DNA from 3 places in the Micromonospora sp. NPDC049139 genome. Region 3 is predicted to be linked to each of the others. Evidence: riboswitches for the same ligand, from Rfam matches in the RefSeq annotation. Region 3 holds a riboswitch; each other region holds the start of a gene.
What was found. A riboswitch is a leader RNA that binds a small molecule or an ion and turns the genes downstream of it on or off. The one in region 3 is predicted to bind cobalamin.
Positions count from the first base shown of each region.

Region 1 (3,266 bases), on a different contig from region 3:
GCGGCGCCGAGCACCCGGGGCAGGCGCAGCCGCCAGACGATGTGCTCGCGCAGCAGCGGCACGTCGGCGTGGGCCAGGCCCAGGCGGTCGGCCACGACGGCCCAGACCGTCGACACGGGGATGTCGGCCGGCCCGACGGTGACGGCCGCCCCGATCGACACGACCAGCACCGCCAGCAACGTGACCAGCAGCGCGACGGTGCCGACGGGACGGACGGGCCGGCCGCGCCGGACCCCGGAGGCAGTGGCGCCGGGATCCGCGCCGGCCCGACCGCGCACGGCGAGACGGCGGGCCACGGCGAGACGGCGGGCCACGGCGGTACGGCGCGCCACGGCGGTCAGCGGCCCGCTCGGGCGGGAAGCTGCGCCATCCCCGCGGCGAGCGCCTCGACGCCGAGCACCGCCCGCACCCCGGCGGTGGTGGACGAGAACGGAATGACGACGAACCGCTGCCCGGCCACCGCGGGCAGGTCCTTGAGGGTGGGGTGCCGGGCCAGGAACGCCTGCTTCGCGGCGGCCGGGTCCCAGGTCGCGTCGACCAGCACGACCGCGTCGGGGTCGCGCGCGACGGCGCTCTCCCAACTGGTGTCGGCCCAGCCGCCGGCGAGGTCGCCGAAGGCGTTGCCGATCCCGACCGCCGACATGATCATGTTGGGGCTGCCGCAGCAGGCGCCCACGCTCGGGGCGTCGGTGCCGGCGTCCCACCAGAGCACGGAGACGTCCCGCGTGCCGTCGAGCCTGGCGGCAGCGGCGGCGATCCGGGCGCGGTGGTCGGCGATGAGCGTCTCGGCCCGCTCCGGCACCCCGAAGACGGCCGCGACGTCCCGGATCTCGGCGAACACGTCCTCGACGGTGAGCTTTCCCGGCCGGTGCGGCTTCGGGCACCCGGCGGGTGAGAGATAGGTGCCGATGCCGAGCCCCGCCAGGGCGGCCCGGTCGCCGACGCCCTCGTCGCCGAAGGCGCTGTGGAACGAGGCGTAGACGAAGTCCGGCGCCGTCTCCAGGAGTTTCTCCTTGGCCGGGTACTTTCCGGACAGCACCGGCACCGATGCGTACGCGGCGGCGTGCTCCGGCAGGATCGCGTCGTCCAGGTACGCCGTGCCGGCCATGCGGTCGGCCAGGCCGAGCGCCAGCATGATCTCGGTGGCGGGCTGGTTCAGGGTCACCGCCCGCTGGGGCGGGGCGGCGACGGTGACCGGCGTGCCGCAGTTGGTCAGGGTGGCCGGCGCGCCGGATGCCGGGGCGGGGTCGTCGTCCGTGGCGCAGGCGCCGAGCAGGACGAGGAGGACGGACAGGGGCGCGGCTACGCGCCGGGACAGGGTGGACCGCACAGCGCGCACGCGCATCGGGACCGCCTTCCAGCACCTCGTGGACGGGTCATCGCAGTGCCGTGGCCGGTCTCCTGGCTGACGGGAGGTGCGTCCGTGGCCGGCCTTCCCAGGCGTGCGACACGCCCAGTGACCTCTGACGACGAGGGCCGCGGACTTCCCGATCACAGTGGCGAGGGCCGCACCGGTCTTCCACCGGCTTCCCGAACACCACGGCAGCGTCACCCTAGCCTGCGCCCGGCCCCGAATGCCACGGTGACGAATGCCATGGAGCGGCCTTCTTCACCACTGTGGACGGTGCGGCGCGCGGCGGTTCACGCTCCCGGCGGGGGCGGAAGGTCGACGACCCGGGTCGCCCAGCGGGCCATCAGGGCCGGGTCGTGGGTGATCAGCAGGACCCCGGCGCCGCGCTGCCGCTGGTAGTCGGTGATGACGGCGGCGAGGTGGGCCTGGGTGGAGGCGTCGAGCATGGCGGTGGCCTCGTCGCAGAGCAGGTAGGCCGGCCGGTGCACGAGCGCCCGGGCGAGGCAGGCCCGTTGCAGCTGCCCGTCGCTGACCGCGTGCGGGCGGCGGGCGAGCAGGTCCGCGGTGAGGCCGACGAGGTCGGCCAGCTCGGCCGCGCGGGCCCTGGCCTGCTCGGCCGGTACGCCGGTGGCGCGGAGCGGTTCGGCGACGATGTCCGCGAGGCTGAGCCGCGGGTCGGTGGCGGCGCGTGGGCTCTGGAACAGGATCGCGACGCGGGTGCGGACGGCCGCCGGCAGCCGGTGGCGGACTCCGGCGACCCGGTGGCCGTCGAGGGTGACGTGCCCGGCGTCGGGGGCGTGCAGCAGGGCGAGTACCCGGGCCAGGGTGGACTTGCCGCTGCCCGAGGGCCCGTGCAGCCCGACCGTCTCGCCGGGGGCGACGTGCAGGTCGACGCGGTCGAGGACGCGCTGCCGACCGTAGGCGACGGTGACCTGGTGGGCGGCGAGCGCGGTGGCGGTCGCCTCCGGGCCGAGGTGTCGACGGGTGGCCGTGGTCGTGGTCATGCCGGCGCTCCGACGGGCAGCGGGTGGTGGCAGGCGACCTGGCCGGAGCCGTCCACGACCGGGGTGGGCGGCGTGCGGCAGGTGTCGGTGGCGCGGTCGCAGCGCGGGGCGAAGGCGCAGCCGGCGGGCAGGTCGGTGAGCATCGGCGGGTGGCCGGGCACGGGGCGGAACGCCCGCTCGGGCAGGGCGTCGAGCAGGCCGGCGGTGTAGGGGTGGGCGGGCGCGGCGAACAGCGCCTCGGTGGGCCGGCGCTCGACGACCCGGCTGGCGTACATGACGGCGACGGTGTCGGCGACGCGGCGGGCGGCGGCCAGGTCGTGGGTGATGAGCAGGACGGCGTTGCCGGCGTCGCAGCGGCGGCGCAGCAGGTCGAGGGTGTGGTCGACCAGGGGCCGGTCGAGGCCCGTGGTCGGTTCGTCGGCGAGCAGCAGCGGCGGGTCGGGGGCGAGTGCGAGGGCGGTGGCCAGGCGTTGCGCCATGCCGCCGGAGAGCTCGTGGGGGTAGCGGTCGAGGTCGGCGGGGTCTAGCCCGACGTCGGCGGCGACCCGCTCGGCCGCCGAGGGCGCGTCGCGGCGGGCGTGCCCGTGGGCGCGCAGGGTCTCCGCCAGCAGCCGCCGGCCGGTGCGTACGGGGGTCAGCGCGGTGGCGGGGCTCTGCGGCACCAGCCCGACCGCGCGGCCGCGTACGACGCGGGCGAGGTGGCGCTCGGTGCAGCCGATCAGGTCGACCTGGTCCCCGCCGGGCGGGCGCAGCCGGGCGTGGCCGGAGACGGTGGCGTTGCCGGGGAGCAGGCCGAGCAGGGCGTGGGCGAGCACCGACTTGCCGCAGCCGGACTCCCCCACCACGGCCACCAGTTCGCCGGGGTGGACGGTGAGGCGCAGGTCGGTGACGGCCCGCACCACGGCGTCACG
Region 1 is NZ_JBVJHK010000017.1:100,919-104,184, forward strand. Features, by position in the region: gene ACZ6Q9_RS25390 (FecCD family ABC transporter permease) at 1-332, opposite strand, end outside; gene ACZ6Q9_RS25395 (ABC transporter substrate-binding protein) at 338-1,345, opposite strand; cobalamin riboswitch at 1,375-1,557, opposite strand; gene ACZ6Q9_RS25400 (ABC transporter ATP-binding protein) at 1,642-2,355, opposite strand; gene ACZ6Q9_RS25405 (ABC transporter ATP-binding protein) at 2,352-3,266, opposite strand, start outside.
Region 1: linked by a shared signal. The riboswitch ahead of ACZ6Q9_RS25395 (ABC transporter substrate-binding protein) and the one ahead of bluB (5,6-dimethylbenzimidazole synthase) in region 3 are both predicted to bind cobalamin.

Region 2 (3,266 bases), on a different contig from region 3:
TGGTAGCCGGCCTCGGCGAGGGCGGCGAGCAGCCGGACCGCCGAGGCCGGGGTGTCCAGGCCGACGGCGTTGCCGACCCGGGAGTGCTTCGTCGGGTAGGAGCTGAGCACGACCGCGAGCCGCTTGTCGGCGTTGGGCACGTGTCGCAGCCGGGCGTGCCGCACGGCGATGCCGGCCACCCGGGCGGCCCGCTCCGGATCGGCGACGTAGCTGGAGAGCCCGTCGGCGTCGATCCGCTTGAACGAGAACGGCACGGTGACGATCCGGCCGTCGAACTCGGGGACGGCAACCTGCATCGCGGCGTCCAGCGGGGACAGTCCGGCGTCGCTGCCGGCCCACTGCTCGCGGGTGCTGGTGAGGCAGAGCGCCTGGATCACCGGCACGTCGAGGGCGGCGAGCGCGCCCACGTCCCAGGCGTCCTCGTCGCCGCCGCCGGAGGCGTCGGCGGCGACCGTGCCGCCGGCGGCCAGCACGGTGACCAGCAGGGCGTCGCAGCCGGCGAAGAGGCCCAGCGGGCCCGCGCCGGCGGTGAGGCCGCGCAGCGAGCCGCAGAAGATCGGCAGCGGGTTGCCGCCGGCCGCGTCGACGGCGTCGGCGAGGGTGTCGACGAAGCCGGTGTTGCCGGCGAGGGAGTGCGCCCGGTAGAAGACGATCCCCACGGTCGGCCGGTCGGGCCGCGCGGGACGGTCGCCGTGGACGCCGTACGTCGGGGTCGACGCGGGCGGGGCGAACCCCTCGCCGGTGAGCAGCACCGTGTCGGAGAGGAAGCGGGCGAGCTGGGCGAGGTTCTCCGGGCCGCCCTCGACCAGGTAGGCCAGCGCCTGGGTGGCCACGCCGGCGGGGACGGTGGAGGCCGCCATCAGGTCCGCGTCCGGCGCGGCCTCGCCGCTGAGCACGACCGTGGGCACGCCGGAGGCCAGGACCGTGGCGAGCCCGTCCGGCCACGCCTGCCGGCCGCCGAGCAGGCGTACGACCGCGAGGTCCACGCCGTCGAGCAGCGCGGGCACGGCGTCGGCGGCGACCCGGGCGGGGTTGGCGAGTCGGTAGTCGGCGCCGCTGGCGCGGGCGGCGAGCAGGTCGGTGTCGGCGGTGGACAGCAGCAGGATGCGCACGGACGGCTCCGGAGAGTGACGCCCGGATCGACGCGAGGACGACCGGACGGTACGAGGGGTGGGCGCGGTTCAGCGGGTACGGCGGGCCGGGAAGCGGCTCACCGGCGGGCCGACGGGGTCGGGCGGCGCGGTGCGGGCGTCAGGGACGGGCGACGCGCCCGACCGCTGCGGGGCGACCGGGGGCGGGCACACCACGGCCGGCCGGACGCGCGCCGCGGCGGCCGGACGGGGCTGCGGAAATACGGCTGCTCGCCGGCGCGCTGTGGCGGCCGGGCACGATGCGACGATGATCGTCGATGGCGGAGACGCGGTGCGTCATCGGGTCCTCCTCGGGTGTCCACGCCCTGGGGTCACTCCCGACGGCCGAAGTATCCTGGCTCCCGGATCGACGCTCACCCCCGGTCTTCCAACCGCGCACGCACGGCCGTGACTCACGAGGGGGGATCGCTCCCCGGTGACAGTGGCGGGACCGCGCCGGAATCACACCGGCTTCCTTCACTGCCGTCAGGCCGCGAATGCTGCCACACCCCCGGCCCCCAGGTCAACGCGACGGGATCGGACGCCGGCCCCGCCGGGCCGGCGCGGCGCGGCGCTCACGACGGTCGACCGAACCTCACCGGTCGGCGAGCCCCGACTCGTAGCCCGCGATCACCAGTTGCGCCCGATCGCGGACGCCCAGCTTCGTCAGCAACCGGCCGATGTGCGTCTTGACGGTGCCCCGGCTGAGGTGCAGGTGCTGCTCGATCTCGGTGTTAGACATCCCACGGGTGATCAACGTCAACACCTCCCGCTCCCGTGGGGTCACCCCGTCGAGCCGTCCCGGCACCCGTCGGGCCGCCGGCATCCGGGTGAACTCGGCGATGAGCCGACGGGTGACGCTGGGGGCCAGCAGCGCCTCGCCCGCGGCGACCACCCTGATCGCGTCGAGCAGCCGTACGGGGGACGTGTCCTTGAGCAGGAAGCCGCTCGCCCCGGCCCGCAGCGCCCGGTACACGTAGTCGTCGAGGTCGAAGGTGGTGAGGACGAGCACCCGGGGCGCGTCCCGGCCGGCGGTGACCTGCTCGGTGGCGGTGATGCCGTCCATCTCGGGCATCCGGACGTCCATCAGCACCACCTCGGGCGAGTGCGTCCTCGCGAGTTCGACGGCCGCCCGCCCGGTGCCCGCCTCGGCCACCACGGTCATTCCCGGGGTGGCATCGACCAGCAGCCGGAGGGTGCCGCGCAGCAGCACGTCGTCGTCGGCCAGGAGCACGCGTACGGGCTCACCCATCGTCCGGCACCGCCGGGGTGAACGGCAGCCGGGCGCGCACGGCGAAGCCGCCGCCGGGCTCGACGCCGGCCGCCAGGGTGCCGCCGTGCATCACGGCCCGCTCGCGCATGCCCCGCAGCCCATGGCCGGGCGGCCCGACGGCGCGCCCCGACCCCCCGTCGTCGACGACGGCGACGGCCAGCGCCCCGGGCTCGACCGCCACGGCGAGCCGACAGCGGGTCGGGCCGGCGTGGCGCAGCACGTTGGTGAGTGCCTCCTGCACGATGCGGTACGCCGAGGCCTGCACGGCCGCGGGCACCCGGGTCAGGTCGGTCGCCCGGTCGACGTCGACGGTGACACCGGCGGACCGGACGGCCTCGACCAGCCGGTCGAGTTCGGCGAAGCTCGGCGCGGTGTCGGCCGGGTCGCGCAGCGCGCCGAGCACGACCCGGATGTCGTCGAGCGCGCTCCGGCTGACCCGCTCGATCGTGCCCAGGGCGGCCCGGCCCTGCTCGGGATGGCTGTCCGCCAGGTGGTTGGCGACGGCCGCCTTCATGGCGATCAGGCTGAGGCTGTGCCCGACCACGTCGTGGATGTCCCGGGCGATGCGCAACCGTTCCTCGGCCACCGCCTGGTCGGCACGCGACGCGGCGAGTTGGGCGACGTGACGTCGACGGGCGCGCACCGCGCGGGCGAGCGCCCACGAAGCGGCGACGACGGTCGCGGCGTAGAGCAGGACCGGGACCGGCGTGGCGGCGAACGACTCCTCCCCCGCCCGGGTCGGGACGATCGGCAGCCCGGGGACCGTGCCGCCCGCCAGCCCCGCGCCCGTGAGGGCGGCCAGCACCACGACGAGCGCCGACACGCCCTCCCGGGTGGAGGTGACCAGCGCGACCGGGTAGAGC
Region 2 is NZ_JBVJHK010000018.1:71,229-74,494, forward strand. Features, by position in the region: gene cobN (cobaltochelatase subunit CobN) at 1-1,112, opposite strand, end outside; cobalamin riboswitch at 1,479-1,608, opposite strand; gene ACZ6Q9_RS26055 (response regulator) at 1,726-2,382, opposite strand; gene ACZ6Q9_RS26060 (sensor histidine kinase) at 2,375-3,266, opposite strand, start outside.
Region 2: linked by a shared signal. The riboswitch ahead of cobN (cobaltochelatase subunit CobN) and the one ahead of bluB (5,6-dimethylbenzimidazole synthase) in region 3 are both predicted to bind cobalamin.

Region 3 (3,266 bases):
GGACGGGACGTGGCGCCCCGGGGCGCCGGCGCAGCCACCCACACCGGGACGACCGCGATCCCCCGCGACAGCACCCCCCGCGGCCACAGCGACGCGCCCACCACCCCCCGCCCGCTGGCCGGCGCCCACGCGGACACCACCCGCGACCCCCAAATCGGCCGCCACCGCCGCCCCTGACCCACCCCCGGACGCCCTCGTTGATCATGAAGTTGTTGCAGCGACACGCCGATCAGGACGGCAACAGCTTCATGATCAACCGGCGTGAGAGATCAACCGGCGTGAGGGGTGGGGCGGTGTGAGGGAGGGGGTGGGGTGGGGTGGGGTGGGTCAGGGGAGGCGGGTCTCCAGCATGCCGTTGACGATGCGGGTGGGCAGGACCTGCTGGTCGTTGCCGGACGGCCCGTGCACGACCTCGCCGCCGTTGAGCCGGAACGTGCTGCCGTGCCACGGGCAGACCACGCACGCGTGCCCGTCGATCTCCTGCACCTCGCCCTTGCCGAGCGGGCCGCTCTGGTGCGGGCAGCGCTCCAGCATCACGGTGACCTCGTCGCCGTGCCGGTAGAGGATCACCGAAACGTCGTCGATCTCCCGGGTGATCAGCTTTCGCTGCGGCAGGGCGGACATGTCCGCGATCGAGTGCCAGCCGTCGCTCATCCGGTGCAGCTCGGAGATGCTCTGGTTGACCTGCGCGCCCTGCTTGTACGCCAGGTGCCCGCCGATGTACGCCCCCGTGCTCGCGGCACTGAGCCCGAGGAAGCCGAGCGTACGGCCGAGGTTGTGCCGGCCGGTCATCCGGGCGGCCACGGAGCCGGCGTAGAACGCCAGGCCGATGCTGTTGGAGGCGGCGTGCACCAGGCCGATCCGGCGCTGGTCTCGGGCGAGGGCTGCCCAGTCGTTGAGCCCGGCGACCGCAGCCGGCAGGGCGCTGATGGTGCCCACCGCGCACAGCGTGGTGGCGGCGCGGCGCTGCCCCTGCATCAGGTCCAGCACGGCCGTGCTGAGCCACGCGCCGACCGGCACCTGCACCATCGCCGGGTGCAGCGGGTGCCCCAGCCAGACACCGTGCAGCAGGTCGCGAACGCGCCTCGGGCGGAGGGTGGCCTGGACGGCCCGCTGCAACCGGTCGCCGATCCGGTCCAGCGCGGAGGCCTGCTCGATCTTCGTCATGAGTGCTCGCACCCGTACCGACTTCCCGGCAGGAGCGACCGCAAACCGGTATCCGGTGACGGATCCGCAGCGGTGCGTGACTAGGTTTCTGCCGGCCCGGAACCAGGCGCGTCCGGCCGGATGGGCCCTGCCCTTCCGCGGTGGTGAGGTCAGCGGTCCGGCGACGTCCAGCGGTCGTGGTGGATCGCCTCGGCCAGCGGGCGCTTCTGCCGCCAGCCGTGCCGGGCCAGGTCGGGCACGGCCTCGAAGTGGGTGACCGGCCCGAGGCAGAGCCACGCCACCGGCCGTACGCCGTCGGGGATGCCGAGCAGCTCAGCCAGCCAGGGCTCCCGGTAGAACGACACCCACCCGACGCCGAGCCCCTCGGCGGTGGCGGCCAGCCAGAGGTTCTGGATGGCGAGGCAGGCCGAGTAGAGCCCGGTGTCGGCGATGGCGTGCCGCCCGAGCACGGCGGCGCCGCCGCGGGCCGGGTCGTAGGTGACCACCACGGACAGGGTGGACTCCAGCACCCCGTCGATCTTGATGCGGGCGAACCGCTCGGCCGCCTCCCCGTCCAGGGTGGCGGCGAAGGTGTCCCGCTCGGCCTGGACGTGCTCGTGGAACCGGCGCCGCAGCTCGGGGTCGCGGACGAGTACGAAGTCCCAGGGCTGGGAGTAGCCGACGCTCGGCGCGGCGTGCGCCGCGGTCAGGACGCGGTGCAGCGTCTCGTCGGGCACCGGCGCCCCGGTGAACTGGCCGCGGACGTCCCGGCGGCGATGAATGACGTCGTAGAGATCCAAGGCAGGCTCCCGCTGCGCTCGGCCCACGCTCGGGGCGTGGGCACCTGACCGCGAGGCCGGTCTTCGGACTCCCGGATCGACGCCTGGCCGTCCGCCTTCCCGGCCCGGGCGGGCCAGTGGCTGCGCTCTCGCGCGTGGACGGTGGCTCCCCGGTCACCGCGGCGGGCCCGTGCCGGATTCGCACCGGCTTCCCGATTCTCCCCGCTCGCGCGGGGCACCTCACATGATCGTGCCGCCCGGCATGCTAGCGCCGCGCCAACCGGACCGGCGCTGCTGGGCCAGTCGGACGCCTGCGTCCGCCGCCCCGCCGCCGCCCGACCGGACCCGCCAGGGCCGAACCCGCCAGGGACCGGACCGCCACCCGGATCCGCCACCCGGCCGGACCCGCCAGGGCCGAACCCGCCAGGGGCCGGACCCGCCGGGGATCGGACCGCCGCCCGGATCCGCCGGCCGGGCGGGGAAATCCGGTCGCGGGCCGCGCCGTCCGCGACCAGTGTGGTCCGGGTGTACGCACTCGCCTCCCGCCCGCTGCCGGCCGGCCACCCGGCGGCCCGACTGACCGTCGCCCTCGGCCGACCCCGGGCCGTGCCGCCACCGCTGCTGATGCTGCTGGGCATGCTCTCCACCCAGGTCGGCGCGGCCGTCGCCAAGCAGCTCTTCGGCAGCACCAGCGCCGGCGGTACGACCACGCTGCGGCTCGGCTTCGCCGCGCTGATCCTGCTGCTCGTGGCCCGGCCCGGGCTGCGGCTGGGCTGGCGCGCCGCCGGCCTGGTCGGGGCGTTCGGGCTCACCCTGGCGCTGATGAACCTCGCCTTCTACGCGGCGCTGCACCGGGTGCCGCTCGGCGTGGCGGTCACCATCGGGTTCGCGGGGCCGCTGCTGGTGTCGCTCGCCGGCAGCCGCCGGCCCGCCGACGTGGCGTGGGCGGTCCTGGCGGGCGGCGGGGTGCTGCTGATCAGCGGGCTCGGCGGGACCGGGGTGGACCGGGTGGGGCTGCTGTTGTGCGTCGCCATCGCGGTCGGCTGGGCCGGGTACGTGCTGCTCGGCAAGGCGGTCAGCGCCCGCATGCCGGGCAGCCGGGGCCTCGCGCTGGGAATGGCCGTCGCCGCGCTCGCCGTACTGCCGTTCGGGGTCGCCGGCAGCGGCACGGCGCTGCTCGACCCGTGGACCCTAGCGCTGGGCGTCGTGGTGGCACTGCTGTCGTCGGTGCTGCCGTACTCGGCCGAACTGGCCGCGCTGCGCCGGATGCCGGCCCGGGTCTTCGCGATCCTGCTCAGCCTGGAGCCGGCGATCGGCGCGCTGGTCGGGCTGGTCCTGCTG
Region 3 is NZ_JBVJHK010000005.1:142,227-145,492, reverse strand. Features, by position in the region: gene ACZ6Q9_RS11850 (Rieske (2Fe-2S) protein) at 328-1,167, opposite strand; gene bluB (5,6-dimethylbenzimidazole synthase) at 1,317-1,946, opposite strand; cobalamin riboswitch at 1,984-2,178, opposite strand; gene ACZ6Q9_RS11840 (EamA family transporter) at 2,451-3,266, shown strand, end outside.